One region of the Leptothermofonsia sp. ETS-13 genome, then DNA from elsewhere that is predicted to be linked to it. Evidence: predicted binding sites of a transcription regulator. Region 1 holds the regulator's gene; each other region holds the start of a gene.
What was found. Region 1 encodes NtcA, which controls nitrogen genes in cyanobacteria. Its sites were predicted from a motif close to TTTGTANNNNNNNNTACAAA; they were not measured.
Positions count from the first base shown of each region.

Region 1 (4,214 bases):
TCATCCCCTTAAATCCAGTGTCCTAAGCAACCTGGCGACAGCTATATCCATGATCCTGAGCTAATGAACCAGGCGCTCTAAGTAGCGTTCAATCAGCAAGATAGCGACAATGTCGTCGATTGGACGGGGAATGCGACGTAGTGCCTTGGGGATCAGACGGTAAATGCCTTTTGGGGGATACATTTTCCAGTAGCGATCGCGCGCTTCCAGGCTGCTATGGCGCTCATCCACTAACACAACGCGCAGCGGGTCTTCAAGCTCAGTCGTTAGCCGCTGCTTCCAATCCTTGGCGGTGGTTTGGTCACCCATAACGACTATCGAGATTGGAAACTGCTGTCGTAGAGTTTGGATGGTAGCGATCGCCGACTCTGTAACCACAACCTCGTGATAACGTAATGTGCGGTCAACTCCCATAACCGCTAGACCGCACTTGCGGCGACCAGGGTCGAATCCCAGAATAACAGGCTGATCAGACGTTGGGTGAGAACTAGGGTACATGGGACCAAAATGTATCAAACAGGTTCACGACTCTTAATTAACGGTACCTGTATCTGGATGATTTGTTCTAAACAAGACCTTGCCATCCTGCGTTGCCAATAAATCAATTTTGAGGGGGCCAGAAACGTTAGTGACCTCCGCTGCAACAGCTTTCAAATCCACCATCTGGTTATATTGCTTCAGTTGGCTGATAAAGATAATCACATCCTGAATTCGACCAATTTCAACAGAATCGGTCAAAATTCCTAGGCTGCGAGCCCGAAAATTAGCGGCGGCAATTAGCAAATTAATGCGCTGTTGAATCTGCTCATCCGTCATCCGGGAGGGATCGATGGTAGTGGCGGCCACCACATCGCCTGCCAGAAAGATAGACCGATTGGGCACTGCGTCTGCAAAAACTTGGATGGGGGTTTCGCCCACCAGGTAGTTGGCAGCCGAAAAGATTCTGACTACATAGTCTTTTCCGTCGTCAATCCGACTGATCAACTGTTCCACCTCTGGTCTGGTAATTTGGATGATCTGTCCGCTGGTGCCGGGCCGTGTCAATCGGATCGCCGTCCGATTGGCTTCGGTTAAGAGCTGATCAACGGCCTGTTTCGCTGTTGAAGTTGATGGAATCCGCACAACCGCGGAAGCCAGAATCTGGCCGCGCTGAATTGCCACATTGCCCTGGCGTAGACCCTGACGCTCTAGTTCTAATTCTTGAATTTCTCTGGCCAGGAAGGCTTGCTGGGCTTCCAGTTTCTTGACTTGAGCTTCCTTGTCCCTGATTTCTGCGTCTCTTTGGGCAATAAGCCGATTCTTTTCTACTTGCAGCTGGCGAATCTCAGCCCGCAGTTGGTTCTGAATCCGATTTAATTCTGCTTCAGCGCGAACGGTTTCCGCCCGGGCTCGGGTACGTTCTGCGATCGCCCCCCTGAGCGCCCGGTCTGCTTCAGTAAGTTGTTGCTGTGCTCCCGTGAGCTGTTCTCTGCTGCCCGCCAGTTGCTTCTGCGCCAATACCCGATCAGCCCGCGCTTTTGCTAGTTCCTCCTCAGCCTGGTTTTTCTGAATCTGCGTTTGGTATAGATCCCGCCGAGTTCGCCTGATGGTTTCCTGCAGCGAGTCAATTTCAAACAACCATTTGCGCAGGTACTCACTGGTGGCAAACAAAACCCCCAGAGTGGAAGCCGAGATCACAGTGCCGGTAAGAATGGTGACGAGCGTCGCAGTTTTACGGGGACGGAGATTAAACAGGCTGAGGCGAGCTTTGCCAACGCGGGTTCCCAGGCGATCGCCCACCGTGGCAATGACCCCCCCCAGCACCAGCACTGCCAGAATCAAAATATATCCGGTGGACATTCACACTCCAAAGCGCCCTGCACTCCCGGCCACGCCTGCACAAGCACACCAAAGCAAACGCAATCACAGCGAACTCAACTACAGCCTACCTCAATGTTTCTACCAGTGGGTGTTGCTGATCAGGTAAATTGTTGGCTCAAAGTGACCGGATTGTGGACGGTAATCTTTTTCTTGTGAATGGAAATCATCTTATCCTGGCGCAGATCCCCCAAAAGACGGGTTACCGTGACACGAGTAGAGCCAATTGCCTCTGCGATCGCCTGATGGGACAACTTCAGGTCAATGGTGATGCCATCATTGCTGGGCACACCAAAATCACGACAGAGAATCAGCAAAAAACTCACCAATCGGGAACCCATATCCCGGTGTGCCAGAGTTTCAATCATCATCTCAGTCTGCAAAATCCGGGATGATAAGCCTCGCAGCAGTACCATCGACAGGTCCGGGTTATCCTTTAACGCCTTTTCCACCTGTTCAATGGGAACCGAAAGCAACTCAACTGGTGTAAAGGCTACTGCGTGATAGAAGCGATCGGACTTGTGCCCAGTGATTAAGGAAAGAACCCCAAACACGCTATTCTCCCGTAGCAGCGCAACGGTAATTTCTTCCCCAGCCTCATAGACCCTGGACAGCTTGACTGCTCCTTTAAGAAGAAAGTAGACACGTTCTGCCGGGTCACCCGGAAAGAAGATTGTTTTGCCCCGCTCAAAGGTTTCAACAATGGGTGGAAATGCTCCACCCCCCATCTGACGGAACACAGATGCGAGTGGTTTATCTTGCGTTACTACCATATCCCCTACCTGGTGCCCAAAGAATTGCCCAGCTAACTAACAGGTGAAATCCCTAAGTTAAGTGAACTCATTAAAAGATCTGTAACTTAGGACACTTAAACTTACTCAACCGCACGTTTTTGTGCCTGATGTTACATATTGGTTGGCTATAACCCTTGACTAACCGATTCCATAACCCAGGTTTAGCCTGCTCAATCACTGCTTAAATCACGATTTCCAGCAGTTTAAGACTATATTAGCTAGAGTGAATCGATTTGCTTACCTGCAATTTATTCGAAATCACGATTATTGGAACAGAATGATTGAACGGACTGATAAAAATAGGTGCTACCCGTTTCCATCTTTGAGTATTCTCATAAAGCAGTCCTAAGTAGTTGCTCTTAAAGATAGAGAGTTATGTTGAATTTGACTGGAAAAAATGCCCTGGTGACTGGCATTGCCAACAATCGTTCAATTGCCTGGGGCATTGCCCAACAACTCCACAAAGCAGGGGCAAATATTGGAGTTACCTACCTGCCCGATGAAGAACGCCGCGTCAAAAAACTTGCTGAACTGGTAGAACCCGTTCAACCATCCCTATTTCTTCCCTGTAACGTTCAACATGATGCTCAAATTCAAGCTACCTTCGATGCAGTCAAAGACAAATGGGGTCGGTTGGATATCTTGATTCACTGTTTAGCCTTCGCCAATAAAGAAGATTTATCTGGTAGTTTTGTAAACACTTCACGAGAAGGATTTGCGGCTGCCCTGGATATTAGTGCCTACTCATTAATTAAGCTGTGCGCTGCCGCCCAACCCCCTAATGACCGAAGGGGGCAGCGTTCTTACCCTGACCTACCTGGGGGGAGTGAAAGTAATTCCCAATTACAACGTGATGGGAATTGCCAAGGCTGCTCTGGAGATGAATGTACGCTATCTCGCCTCTGAATTAGGTCCCCAAAACATTCGGGTCAACGCCATTTCTGCTGGTCCCATTCGTACCTTAGCATCCTCGGCAGTCGGCGGCATCCTGGACATGATCCACCATGTTGAAACCGTCGCCCCCCTCCGGCGAACTGTTACCCAGCTTGAAGTGGGCAACACCGCTGCCTTTCTCTGTAGTGACCTTGCAAGTGGCATCACCGGACAAATCGTCTACGTTGATGCAGGCTACGAGATTATGGGAATGACGGAAGGGCGAAAGGAGTAGATGGGTGGATGAGTGGATGAGTGGATGGGTGAGGGAGTAATGGAGTGGGGGAAGTGATGGAGTGGGGAAGTGATGGAGTCAAGAAACCTCGCTCTATTATCCCGTTACCCTGGCACTCCCTTCCCCCTCTCTCCTCGCTTCACTAACAACGAATAACCAACAACTAACAACTCCTCTAAAATCCCATTGCCTGGGCAACAGATTTCAAGCTGGGTTCGATGCCCTGTTTGAACTGGCTGCTGCTGTGTTTGATGGCACAATCGGGGTCCTTCAACCCGTTTCCGGTGAGGACACAAACCACAGTGGCACCGGGCGGAACCTGGTCTTTGACTTTGAGGAGTCCGGCTACGGAAGCCGCGCTGGCAGGTTCACAGAAGATCCCTTCACGGGACGCC
Region 1 covers NZ_CP120836.1:3,428,379-3,432,592, reverse strand. Annotated here, with positions in the region: gene P4D80_RS15535 (pre-16S rRNA-processing nuclease YqgF) at 61-498, opposite strand; gene P4D80_RS15530 (DUF3084 domain-containing protein) at 532-1,839, opposite strand; gene ntcA (global nitrogen regulator NtcA) at 1,959-2,630, opposite strand; gene P4D80_RS15520 (SDR family oxidoreductase) at 3,027-3,557, shown strand; gene P4D80_RS15515 (SDR family oxidoreductase) at 3,478-3,819, shown strand; gene thrC (threonine synthase) at 3,995-4,214, opposite strand, start outside.

Region 2 (4,214 bases), 2.2 Mb from region 1:
AGTTCAGTATCAGTTGCTGCACAGGTACGGGCAATATTTCCCGTATTGGGTGGAATTTGTGGGTGAACGAGAACAACCCTCAACATCACTTTCAGAACTCAAGGCCCATGGAAACGGCCTACCCATTTCAACTCTTGACTAGCGAGGATTGATAGTTTTTTTTAATATTTACCGATGTTTAAGTATGCTATTAGATACTTTAAATCTACCTAGTTTCCTCCTGTTGGAGGAAATCGTTCTCCTCTCTTTCCACAATTAAGCCACAAGTGGCTGGCAGAGACTATCTCGCAGGGCAAATTCCTGGGCAGCGGTTGCGAGAATGGCCTGCTGCATCACCTGTCTCACATCGGTTCCCTGTTGATGAAGGGTTAACCATTTCTGTGCTTCGTTACCTTCCCGCAAAATTTTTTTCAACGGTAACAGGAAACAGCTAAAGCCCTGCTTCTTCGCAATCCCCCAGACTTCCTGATAGATCTGCTCAACCCACGCCCTTGCCTGAATGGGACCACCATCCTTCCAATGTTTCAGTTCAGCATCTAAACTCAGGCGAGAGGCCGCGATTTCGTTTGCGTCAGTCAGGGTCAGCAGGTCTTGCGCTCGGCTTGCTGCAGGCAGTTGACTCATTTTCAGCGGGTCAAGGTCGGGGTTTTCTAACATTTGGATCAGACGGGCTTCCAGTAATGCAGTGATAGCAAGTAGAGAAACCGGATCAGAAATCAGGTCACAGATTCTGAGTTCCAGTCGATTCAGATTATAGGGGCGGCGATCGCCATTGGGACGTACCGACGCCCAGAGATGGCGAACATTTTGCATGGTGCCAGCAGCTAGCTGCTGTTCCGTCCAGTGAATGAAGTGAGCATGGCTCTCAAACAGAGGAACATGGGTGGGAGTTTTGGGAAACAATCCCCAACGAGTGGAGTGGTAGCCCGTCACTTTTCCATCTAAAAATGGGGAAGACGCACTGAGTGCCAGAAATAAGGGGGCCTCTACTCGAACCAGGCGACATGCCTGTAACAGCATCTCTGGATCGGAAATTCCGATATTAATATGAACACTGGCCGTGACAACGCGGGTGCCATAGGTCTGCTCGATGTAGGTGTGATAAGGGTTTTCAGGGTCAGAGCGGTGAAAGCGATCGCTTCCTCCCAGGGCAAGGGTGCTGCCAGGAATGAGCGTATAGCCTCCCAGGTCGGTTAAGTACTTCCGCAGACGAATACGAGGACGCAGCAGATCGCACAGTAATCGTTCGTAACGGTAGCAGGGAGGAGTTGTGTATTCGACGTTGCGGCTGTCTGGTTCCCGCACAAAACCATCCAGCGATGCCACAATCTTGTCTGATAGTCCAACAATGTCGCCCTCAGGGGTGCTGGTATACATCTCAACTTCAAACCCTTTCGACAGCATAGCGTGGTCTCCCTGGATGAGCGGTGGTTTTTCCGTAAACAGTTGTTTCCCTTTCCAATTTGGTGTTTCCCTTTCCAATTTGGACTTACCGCAGTGGCAAGATCTCACTCTTCAGTATCGGGGAAAAAGCAAACTACTTGATTATTTAGTTGAATAACTTAAGTGTTTTCACAATCTATTTGTTTGAAAAGATACGGATCTCCTCCGCTAAACTTTGGTGCAATCACTTCATTGGGGCATTACTCAAGTTATGGTTTACACTACCTATTTTCATCTGATAACGAATAAACTCTGGCCTAGCTGATTTCCTACTCATCGCCTATTGTCTCTGTAGCAGTTAGAACGTGTGGAGATTCATTTGAAATGTTTCGCTCTATACTATTTTGATCTGAACCTACCAAGTGCATGACCCACTTTGTTTGCAACGTGTCGCAAGGAAGTCTCGCTAACAATGTCTACATTTAGGCCCTACAAAAGGTGGAGAAATAACCGTCGGCGTTCTTCTGCCACTACAGCTCAAGCGCTATTCCCAATGGGGCAGGAATACCCCAAACTGGTTGCTAGAGGTTACAGGAAAAACAGCCTCAAACCTTTGCCAAAGCTGGCTTTAGTGTTTGGGCTAATGCTAGTTGCGATCGCGGTCATGGTTTTTTGGGCAGGTCCCATGACCAATACGGCGGTTGCTCAGGATACCGCAGCCAAAGTCTGGGCAGCTAATACAGGGGATACTGCCTGGATCATGATCTCTTCCGCGCTGGTCCTATTTATGACACCGGGTTTGGCTTTTTTTTATGGTGGTCTGGTGCGATCGCGCAACGTACTCAACACCATGATGATGAGTCTGGCGGCAATGGCGATCGTGGGGGTTCTCTGGGTTCTCTGGGGCTACAGTCTGGCGTTTGATGTCACCCTGGCAGAGGGGCAGACCTTTGCCGATGGTATTCAAAAGTTTATTGGGGGTCTTGGCTGGCTGGGTTTGAATCAAGTAGCGTTTGACGCTGCTGATCCTGTAGGTTATGCGCCAACCATTCCGCATATGTTGTTCATGCTGTACCAGATGACCTTCGCAATTATTAGCGTGGCGCTGGTCTCTGGGGCGATCGTGGAGCGCATTTCCTTTAAAGCTTTCTTCTGGTTCATCATTCTGTGGTCTACCTTTATCTACAGCCCACTTGCCCATATGGTTTGGGGTAGGGGCTTGCTGGGGGCAATGGGTGCCCTCGATTTTGCTGGCGGAACGGTTGTTCATATTAGCTCCGGGATTTCCGCACTGGTTGCGGCCTGGATGTTAGGACCACGGAAAGACTGGATGGTAAAGCCGATTATTCCCCACAACGTCCCTTATGTTCTTTTGGGTGTTGGTATCCTTTGGTTTGGCTGGTTTGGTTTTAATGGCGGCAATGCCCTCAGTGCTGGTTCACTCGCCACTGTTGCTCTGGTTGCCACAACAGTATCGGCAGCGGCAGGAGGGTTTGCCTGGGCAGTGGCAGAGTGGCTTTTGAAAAGCAAGCCAACCGCTATTGGAATCGGGAGTGGTTTTGTTGCCGGTTTGGTAGGAATTACTCCAGCCGCAGGTTTTGTTAATCCATTGTCGGCGATCGCGATCGGAGTGCTTACATCCCTGGCTTGCTTCTTTGCCGTCAACTTGAAAGCCAGGCTTCAATTTGATGATTCACTGGACACCTTTCCAGTACACGGAATTGGTGGTACCGTCGGTGCAATTTTAACGGGTTTCTTCGCAAATCGAGCTGTGAACCCTGCTGGCTTTAATGGTTTATTGTTTGGCAACCCCAATCAGTTAACGATTCAGGTTGTCGCCGTACTGATTACCTGGATTATTGCTGGAGTCGGCACCTGGATCATTCTTCAAATTCTTTCGCGCTTTATGGAGCTGCGCGTCTCCCAACAGGTTGAAGAGGAAGGGTTGGATATTCATTTGCACGGTGAAGAAGCCTACGGTGAAGAAATTGCAGGCGAAATTTCCTTTGCCAGGCGTCGTTCGGACTAAGGTGGGGATTAGGAGGGAGCCAGAATGGTATCCGTATTCCTGCTGTGCTGTACTAATGGTTCACTAAAGGAACTTTGCCTGGTTATCTAAACCCCAAAAATAAACTCATGGGGGTTTTGAAGGGTTTACCTTCAAAATTTGCTTGGCAGCCTACCAGGCGCAATTAAATTAAGGATAATTTCGTGGGGTGGAAGGGGTGAAGCCCTTGCCTTAGAGCGCAGCTCCACTCCCCCTTTACAATTAATAATGGTTACCTACTTATGACCGAGGGATATTTTTTTGCGGAAGATCGCCATAAGGGGCGGGTTTGCCTCTAAAATCTGACTCAAACAACGCTAAATCTGAGATGTGCATAGGCATTTTCTGACGCTGCCAAAATGGGTAATTTTATTAGCAACGGGCGGTGGGTCTTTGGCGCTGGTAGCTCTGCTGCTGAACCGCTTCAGTTTACCAGCATCTTTCCAGGTGAATACTTCAGTTCCCCAGACAGAGTTGGGTGTTGCTTCGTCTGAGTTCGATCTGGGGCCGCGCCATCAGCTCACCTATAAGCAATGGGTTGATCTGCTACAGCGGGAAGCCAGGGTAGCCGCTGATCAACGCCCCAAACGGTTGACTATTTTGGCAGGGGATTCCCTCAGTCTCTGGTTTCCTCAAGAACTGCTACCTGTTGGTTTCACATGGTTGAATCAGGGAATTTCGGGAGAAACATCCTATGGCCTATTGCGGCGGTTAAAGCTATTCGATGCGACCCACCCCGATACCATCTTTATCATGATTGGCATCAATGATCTTATTCGAGGTG
Region 2 covers NZ_CP120836.1:57,104-61,317, forward strand. Annotated here, with positions in the region: gene P4D80_RS00285 (tRNA (cytidine(34)-2'-O)-methyltransferase) at 1-86, opposite strand, end outside; gene gshA (glutamate--cysteine ligase) at 256-1,404, opposite strand; gene P4D80_RS00295 (ammonium transporter) at 1,856-3,412, shown strand; gene P4D80_RS00300 (SGNH/GDSL hydrolase family protein) at 3,761-4,214, shown strand, end outside.
Region 2: the regulator NtcA is predicted to act here: its motif matches at 1,583-1,602, upstream of P4D80_RS00295 (ammonium transporter).

Region 3 (4,214 bases), 2.3 Mb from region 1:
GCTCTGGAGAAGGCAGAATGCTACCGTAGGAAAGCAGCAAACCTGCGGTGATCGCGCCCAGGGCACCCATCACCAGCGCTCCTTCATTGCCAATAATCATCAAGCCAAGGCGTGCGGGCAATGCGGTACAGAGGGCAGTCAACATCAGAGGAGCCGCCCGCAGTAGCGAACCCTGAAATGAACGCCAGTTGCTGAACGCCGATTTATAGATAGCGGCGTAAATTGCAAATGGGTTTTTGCCATAGAACGCGCAGAAGATGCCAAACAACACCATGGCGACCAGAATAGCGCCGATGGGAATGGCGATCGCCTCTGCCATTGATCGCCAATTAGAACGACTCAGTGACATAACTTCAACTCGTCTTACCAATAACGCCTTCAGCCAGCCAGTCAATTTGGGTCAGTTGGGGATCGGTGATCTTGTATGCGGTACCGGCGGGAATCTCAACATTACCTGTGTTATCTTTCACAACGCCCTTGTACACCATCATCGAACCATCAACGATTTTGGCTTTTGTATCTTCTACATCCTTCTTCGCCTCTTCTGAGACGGCGGGGCCAAACGGTGCAAGCTCGACGTAATTCTCCTTCAGGCTACCAATCACCTGGTGGGGAATGCCTCCATTCATCAGGGTCTTGCCGCTCTGGAGCATTTCCACATAGTTCTTGAAAATGGTGTCCCACTTGTACACTGTTCCGGTTAGATACCCTTTGGGTGCCAGATCGTTTTGAGCAGCGTGGAAACCACTGGAGAAGATCCCACGCTTTTCAGCTGTTTCAATCACCACCTTGGGACTGTCCACGTGCATTGCCACCACATCAACGCCCTGATCGGCCAGAGAGTTCGTGGCTTCCGCCTCTTTGACAGGCAGAGACCAGTCCCCAGTAAAGATAACCTGCATTTTGATATCGGGTTTAACGCTGCGAGCGCCCAGGATGAAGGGGTTGATATTGCGCAGAACCGGATTAATGGGTTTTGCTGCCACAAACCCTAACTTGCCCGTCTTACTGGTCATAGCAGCGACCCGCCCGGCAAGAAACTGCCCCTCATCTACTAGGGCAAAGTAACTGCCAATATTGTCCGGCAATCCTTCCTTCCAGAGGGTTCCAGCATGGAGGAACTGCACTTCTGGATAGTCTTTGGCAACCTGAAGAATGTGAGGGTCAAAATATCCAAAAGACGTGGGGAAGAGAATGGTTGCTCCATCTTGCTCAATCATGTTACGCATCACTTCCTGAACCTCTTTGGTTTCAGGGACGTTTTCTTGCTCAACAATTTTTACGCCAGGTAACTTAGCAATCTCTAAGGCCCCTGTGGCTTGGGCCTGGTTCCAGCCATAGTCATCTTTAGCACCTACATAGATAAAGCCCATCACCAGGGGTTTCTCAGAAACTGGGCTGGCTTCTCCTCCGGCACCAGCCTGAGGAGCTGAAGGGGTGGAAGCACAGCCAGTCCAGAGTTTGGAAGTGGCTCCAAATGCAGCCGTTGCCAGAAGTCCCCGAATAACCTGACGACGAGGGATGTACAAATACTTTCTCGTACTCACTGTCTGATTCTCCTTTGAAGCTGTAGGTGGGAAGGGGTCACCACACGGCACCGATAAAGTCCACTACACCTGGGATTTAGAGGATATTTGTCAGCCTATGGGAAAAAACTTTGGCCAAATGTGCCAAATTTGACGGTTTGAGAGTTTGACGAGGTTCGATAAAGGTTAAGAAGAAGGCTAGATTAGGGGGTAGTGCATTACGGCAGTGTGGGAAAATTTGTAACAACTACTACGACTTGTTCATTGTCTGTCTTCAAATTTGAGTCAATTAGATCTGAGAACCTTGATAAGTTATAGTCTCACATTTATCTGATTCCTGATTCACGACCATCGCCTGACTTAAAGTCTTGAAAATGAATTGTTTTTATCTGACTTAACCTATTCAGTTACCGGGGTTTGCTAAGATACCTTTTGCCTATGGCTGCTGATAAAGCCCTGGTCATTCTTGAGAATATCCTTTCTGAAGAAAAATCTCCTTTGTGAAGAACGCCTGAGCAAACTTCGGATTCCAATTTTCTGGGATATCTGGAACAAACTGTCCTATCAAGCGATCGCCCACAATTCAGTCTACGAACTGGGCTACATCAAGCAAATAGGCTCTCAGTTATGGCAACCTCCTTCGAACTGGCCTAGTCAGCTTTTACCGAAACTTTCAGCTAGATTTTGGATGTTTCCTTCAGCCCGGATAGTCAGATGCTGACAGCGAGCCATATCAGCTACAAAGTTCACATCTGGCGGGTGGTGGATGGTAAGAAATTGCTGGACTGCCAGTCTAGTGATGACTGAGTCTAGTTCTGCCTTTAGTCCTGATGGCAAGACCCTAATCAGTAGAGGACAGGATCGGTTGGTGCGTCTGTGGGATATCTCTGGAGTCGGAAGAGTGAGGAATCGGGGGGCACCTGGACAGGAAAGACCTGCGATCGCCAATGCTTCCTCTACTACTTTAAGCGGGAATGATAGCTGGATCTGGTCGGTTGCCTATAGTACCCAGGGGGAGTAGGGGGGGATGGAATGTCCTTAGGGATACTTGCCAGGGGCAGCGAAGACGGCACTATTCACCTGTGGAACATTCCCTCTGTTAACTCTCAGCCCGCATGACAGAAACAGTAGTGCCCCCCGCCCTTAATGCCATAGCTATGCTGTCTGGTCGGTTGCCTTTAGTCCAGACGGGCACATCCTGGCCAGCGGCAGTCTGGATGGCACACTGCGACTGTGGAATCCCCCCTCCAGCCTATCCGTCGCGGTTGCATAAACAAATCAAAAATGTCGGCTTCTCGGTCGCCCACATGCGCGATACACACGGACTGATCCACCCCACCTTCGGCTGCCACTAACATGTCGAGCCAACGTTGACTTTCTTTGTCACAGATGGCTTTTTTGCGGCGTTCTCCCCGCTTGCCCTGGCGCTCTGCTCGACTCCAGGTGTGCTGATGCAATAGACCCAACGGTTCGCCACCACCACTGACGGCAAAGCAGCTATGCACTTTGATGCCCTGCTGCTGGCTCTGGTTGATATAACCCAATCCGCTGATTTGCTTCAAACTGCTGAAGTCTAAATCTGTCGTGTCCTGAATGGCCAGCACACGGATTGCTCATTAACTCGCCTCACCACACTATCTCGATGACTCGCTATTATCTGCTCTAGCTTTACCTGAGTTCGACGAAGTTTGTCATTTTCAAAGAAACTTGAAAATTACATTGGTGCGATTTGGAACTTCATCCATCACTACAATCAGAAGATTCAGGAGAAATTGCAACGAGAGCAGAGGGCTGACTTTTCTCTATCCTTTACCTAATGGCACTAACCCCCTCTGCTTTTGGACTGAAAAGAGATCTGGATGGCTCTGGATAGCAACGCCAAAGATTTGGTTGAGCTGTTCCAGGGTAAAGTTGTTGTATGCCATGACTTAAACAGCAATCCACTTACTCCTATCCTACCGAGATGACTGAGGGATGTTCGTGACAGGTGGCCAGTACTTCCTTTCGGGCCCACTGATCGGCACTGACAATATCATCCAGAGTGGGATGGGAACAGTTGTGAATCTGGTAGCGATCGCACACCTGCTCAATCAACCGAGGAATATCCAAAAACCGAATCCGCTCCTCCAGAAAAAGGGCAACGGCCTGTTCGTTCGCGGCATTCAATACCGCTGGCATACACCCTCCTGCCCGACCTGCTGCATAGGCCAGCTTCATACAGGGATACTTTTGGTGATCGGGTTCGCGGAAGGTCAGGCTACCCACCTTCACTAGATCCAGCGGTTCCCAATTAGTATCAATTCGTTCCGGGTAGGAGAGGGCATAGAGCAGGGGAAGCCGCATATCGGCCCAGCCCAGTTGCGCCAGAACGGAAGTATCCTGCAACTCGATCATTGAGTGAATGATGCTTTGCGGATGGATAACGATCTCAATCTGGTCGTAGTCCATCCCAAACAGAAAGTGAGCTTCAATGACTTCCAGTCCTTTGTTCATCAATGTCGCGGAGTCGATGGTAATCTTGCGCCCCATTGACCAGTTAGGATGTTTCAAAGCATCGGCAACTGTCACCTGTTCTAACTTTTCAACGGGTAAGTCCCGGAATGCCCCTCCAGAAGCCGTCAGCAGGATGCGACGCAGCCCCCTCTCAGGCACTCCCTGCAGACACTGGAAGATGGCAGAATGCTCCGA
Region 3 covers NZ_CP120836.1:170,801-175,014, reverse strand. Annotated here, with positions in the region: gene P4D80_RS00840 (ABC transporter permease) at 1-349, opposite strand, end outside; gene P4D80_RS00835 (BMP family ABC transporter substrate-binding protein) at 354-1,547, opposite strand; gene P4D80_RS00830 (hypothetical protein) at 2,326-2,547, shown strand; partial or broken gene P4D80_RS00825 (WD40 repeat domain-containing protein) at 2,716-2,799, shown strand; gene dxr (1-deoxy-D-xylulose-5-phosphate reductoisomerase) at 3,477-4,214, opposite strand, start outside.
Region 3: the regulator NtcA is predicted to act here: its motif matches at 1,764-1,783, upstream of P4D80_RS00835 (BMP family ABC transporter substrate-binding protein).

Region 4 (4,214 bases), 850 kb from region 1:
GGGATAATCCAAATTGCTGATGACCAAATAATGGTCTCTCCAACTTGGTTGCCTTGATACTCCAGATTTCACTTGCAATTGGTTACAGGGATTTGCTAAGTTAATTAAACGCTGAAATGTGGTTTCCCCGCCGGGATAGCTCAGTTGGTAGAGCAGAGGACTGAAAATCCTCGTGTCGCCGGTTCAAGTCCGGCTCCTGGCATTATTTATCTTTGTGATGCTCGACTTCAATTACCGTATGCACATTGCCGCGTGGGTTGAAATCTCCTTTGATTTTGACTTCTAGAGGAGCGCAGGCGGCCACAAAGTCATCCAGAATTTGATTGATCGATTCTTCATGGGAGATGTAGCGATCGCGATAGCTATTGATGTAAAGCTTCATCGCCTTCAATTCCACCACTTTTTTGATCGGGTACGTAGGTAATATAGATCGTTGCGAAATCCGGATAGCCAGAAAACGGACATTTGCAGGTAAATTCTGGCAGAGTGATATGGATGTTGTAGCGCCGTCCCACCCTGGGATTTGGAAAGGTAATTAACTGACCTTCAGCAATCAACCGCTCACCGTATTTCACTTCTGCTGCTTCCTGGGTATCTAGTTCAAATCCGGACATTGGTGATATAGAAGGGTGACTCATAGGGATTTCCGTGGTGTTCTCACCTTTCATCTTAGGTTCCTCCGCTTACTTTTGCACTCTACCTGTCCTGCAACAGGCAGTAGTTCTCTATTGGTACAATTTACTCCTGTTGCCAGTCGCCATCGCCTGTGATGGGTCGCCAGCTTTTGATACTCCTTTCTCAGTAAATTTTTTGACTAATTGCAATGAGAATGTTCCAAATCGACTGATCTCATGCATAATTGAGCCCGATTAATTACCCTTCGACCTATGACGCCCAGAACGAACACCAAGCCTCATTCTAAAGTGCCTGAATCTCCTAAACCTCCGGCAAATACCCCCTACGCGCCCTCTGTGCCTATTTCACTCTATCGGGAAGTGACCACTGAGTTGCAGTCTGCGAAGACCCGACTAGAGTCATTAAGATTGCAGAACCAGGAGTTGCTGGAGCAGAATCAACAACTCCGGGTTGAAATTGAGCGAGTTGTGCAATCAGCCTTGCAACTGCGACAGGTGGCAGATGCCCATCAGGCGGGACATTTACCCACCTCGGACTCGCCTGCACCGGATGTGGAAATCCACTTCGAATCTCCTCCCCCTCAGCCAGTAGCCCCCCGAGTCGCCAAGAACGATACGGTTGAGTTGCCCCCTTCACAAAAATCGCTGTTTACTGAACAACCTTCCCAACCACGGCGCAAAAGCGATTCGCCCCGCTCTTCGGATATTGGAGGCTGGTGGTTGGTGCTGGCAATCCTGGTCATTGTTGTGACGGCCTTTGGCACCGGGTTCTTGATTGTACGCCCACTCTTACCCAGTCGATAGACCTCTCCCTGCGCCTGTACCTGGATTCCTGTGCCTGTGGCTAGACGAGGAGCTGCCTGCCAAGCAAAAGCACAGGGGTCTATTGACTGGGGTGGCGATCGCATCATAGAAAAAGTGTATCTTTATCTACAAAAGATTCACTTTTGACGGTGGTAGAAATTGTCATGCTGGATAGCAGCATGATCCCTATGTGTAAGGAAGGAGTGTAGAATTTGAAGAAAGTAGAAGCCATTATTCGCCCATTTAAGCTTGACGAGGTCAAAATTGCTTTGGTCAATGCTGGTATTGTAGGCATGACCGTTTCTGAAGTCAGAGGGTTTGGGCGGCAAAAGGGACAGACTGAACGCTATCGGGGTTCAGAATATACGGTCGAGTTTTTACAAAAGCTCAAAGTTGAAATTGTGGTTGAAGACGAGCAAGTTGACATGGTTGTTGAAAAAATCATTGTCGCGGCTCGAACAGGTGAAATTGGGGATGGCAAAATCTTTATTAGCCCAGTCGAGCAAATTATCCGTATACGCACTGGTGAAAAGAATCTGGAGGCTATTTAATCTTTACTCCCACTCCTTCGCCTGTTGCGTTTCTGCCTGCAAAAGGTTCTGCCGTAACCTTTCCCAGTCTGTCTGCTCTTCAAGCAAATCTTCCATCAGAATTCCTTGATGTAGATGCAGGACGCGATCGCAAAACTGTTCTGCAAGCTCTAATTGGTGGTTTACCATCAGCACAGCCGCTCCATAGTTCTGGGCGAATTCCATCAATGCCTTGATCAAAAACTCACCTTTGCCCACATCCAGCGCAGAGGTGGGTTCATCCAGCAATAGCACATGGGGTTGAATGACCAGGGCGCGAGCGACTGCTACCCATTGCCGTTGTCCCAGCGAAAGCTGAAGCTCCGTCCGTTCCAGCCAGTCTGACGGGATGTGCAACCGCTCGATCCATTCTTCCACTCGCTGTTGAATTTTACTCTTTGTCAGATGGCGCAAAACTAATGGGTACTCCAGCGCTTGCCGCACGGTCATTCCCAGTAGTTTTGACTCTTGCAGCACCAGTACCACTTGCTGGCGCAACTGAATGACAGGAATTTGGTCGAGTACCTGGTTATCCAGGTAAATCGCTCCGCTGGTTGGCTCGATTAGTCGATTCAAAAGCCGCAGCAGAGTCGTTTTGCCTGCCCCAGATGAACCTACAATGGCCACGCGATCGCCCGGCGCGATCGCAAATGAAACATCTCTCAACAAATAATTCGTTTCTAGGGGAAAATCAGCAGTTCCTCTGCCTTTCTTAGAAGAAACTAACCTGGGAGCAAAGCTAACCCGCTCAACTCGAATTTCAGCCCCTCGCATCCCGACGCTCATTTCACCCATCCTTAAAAGGCAGATCTCCTGACTTGTCGCTAAAAACAGCGTAGGAAGTTCTTTCAGCCTGAACAAAATCCCTGAAATAAGTAGATAGCCATAATTAACTGTAAAGGGGGGAGTGGGGGCTGCGTCCCCAGGCAGGGAGTTTCACCCCCTCTACCCCCGGAATTATCCTTAATTTAACTGCACCTGGCTACTTACTGATGTTGTTTTAGGAATTAGCAACACTTATCCCCGAACTATCAGGAGAGCCCAAAAGGTCGGCTAAACGCTGTCCAAATAATCCAACCATCAACTGTCAGCAGCAGCAATGTCGATCCCAACAAGATGAAATACATCCACGGTTGGGAAAGAGGACGCACATCAGTGGTATCGATTCCTGTATAGGATTGAACCTGGTGTACGAGTTGTGCAAAGCCTGCGACGCGCATGGGTAACAAATACGCTTTGCCTGAGTGGCTCACAAAATAATAGACCAGTCCTCCTTGCCCTGTAGAGCGGGGTTTCAAAGCCTTAATTTCTGACCACGGCAAAGACCAGCCGCGGCGCAACCAACCAGGAACCCAAACGGGATAGGTGACTTGAATGCTCTGCCTATCTAAAATGACTTGTTCAGCCAAGGCTCCATACAAAGCTATCCCTCCCAAACAAATTCCAGCCCACAAAAACAGAGGTGAAATTACGGTTCCCCCTACCTGGGGCAAAAATGGTAATGGAATGGTTAAAGCCACATAGAGGCTCAGCAACGTGAAGCGAATGAGAGGAGAAATCTTGAAAATAGAGATTGGCAGCTCCGGCACAGGTAATTGATGGGATTGCTGAAAAGATAAGTTAGATGTTTGGGAAAGTGGCTCCATTAGGTAAATCGCGGATCTTGAAAATATCTCCATTTTCACTGTACAGCGGTTTTCCTCAATCTGATTTCAAACCAGCCAACAACTTGCAGAGTGATAAAGATCACACTTTTATGGTGCACTTTCTCATCGACTACGATTGAATCAATCAGTCGATAGTTTAAGCACTAATAATCGGGGCAAATCCAAATAATCTTCTCCAAGAAATTATTCTGTTGATGTATCGGTTAATAACAAAATGTCCGTACAATCCTCTAGCAAAATCTGGAAGATATGTGCTGGTGTCAGCTTGAATCAGTATCCTGAAGTGGTGGAAGAACCATTGCTATCTTTGCTAACGGATGAATATTTAAAGACAATGCTAAATAATGCAAATGCCTACAAGAAAGTACCTACACAGTAAAGATGTAAAAAAAGATGTAAAAAAATAAACCTTCAGCCGAAAATGTGTGGCCTTACTAGTAAATTTCTAATGGAATCCAGCCTCTGAGGTGATAGAGCTTCACTGAGATCTGCAGAAATAGTCTTTAATTTTGCTTCAAATGCTACTCATCTTTCCTCAC
Region 4 covers NZ_CP120836.1:4,273,889-4,278,102, forward strand. Annotated here, with positions in the region: tRNA gene P4D80_RS19435 (tRNA-Phe) at 130-202, shown strand; gene P4D80_RS19440 (hypothetical protein) at 203-382, opposite strand; gene P4D80_RS19445 (preQ(1) synthase) at 363-638, opposite strand; gene P4D80_RS19450 (hypothetical protein) at 888-1,439, shown strand; gene P4D80_RS19455 (P-II family nitrogen regulator) at 1,652-1,990, shown strand; gene P4D80_RS19460 (ABC transporter ATP-binding protein) at 1,994-2,803, opposite strand; gene P4D80_RS19465 (hypothetical protein) at 3,040-3,597, opposite strand.
Region 4: the regulator NtcA is predicted to act here: its motif matches at 1,553-1,572, upstream of P4D80_RS19455 (P-II family nitrogen regulator).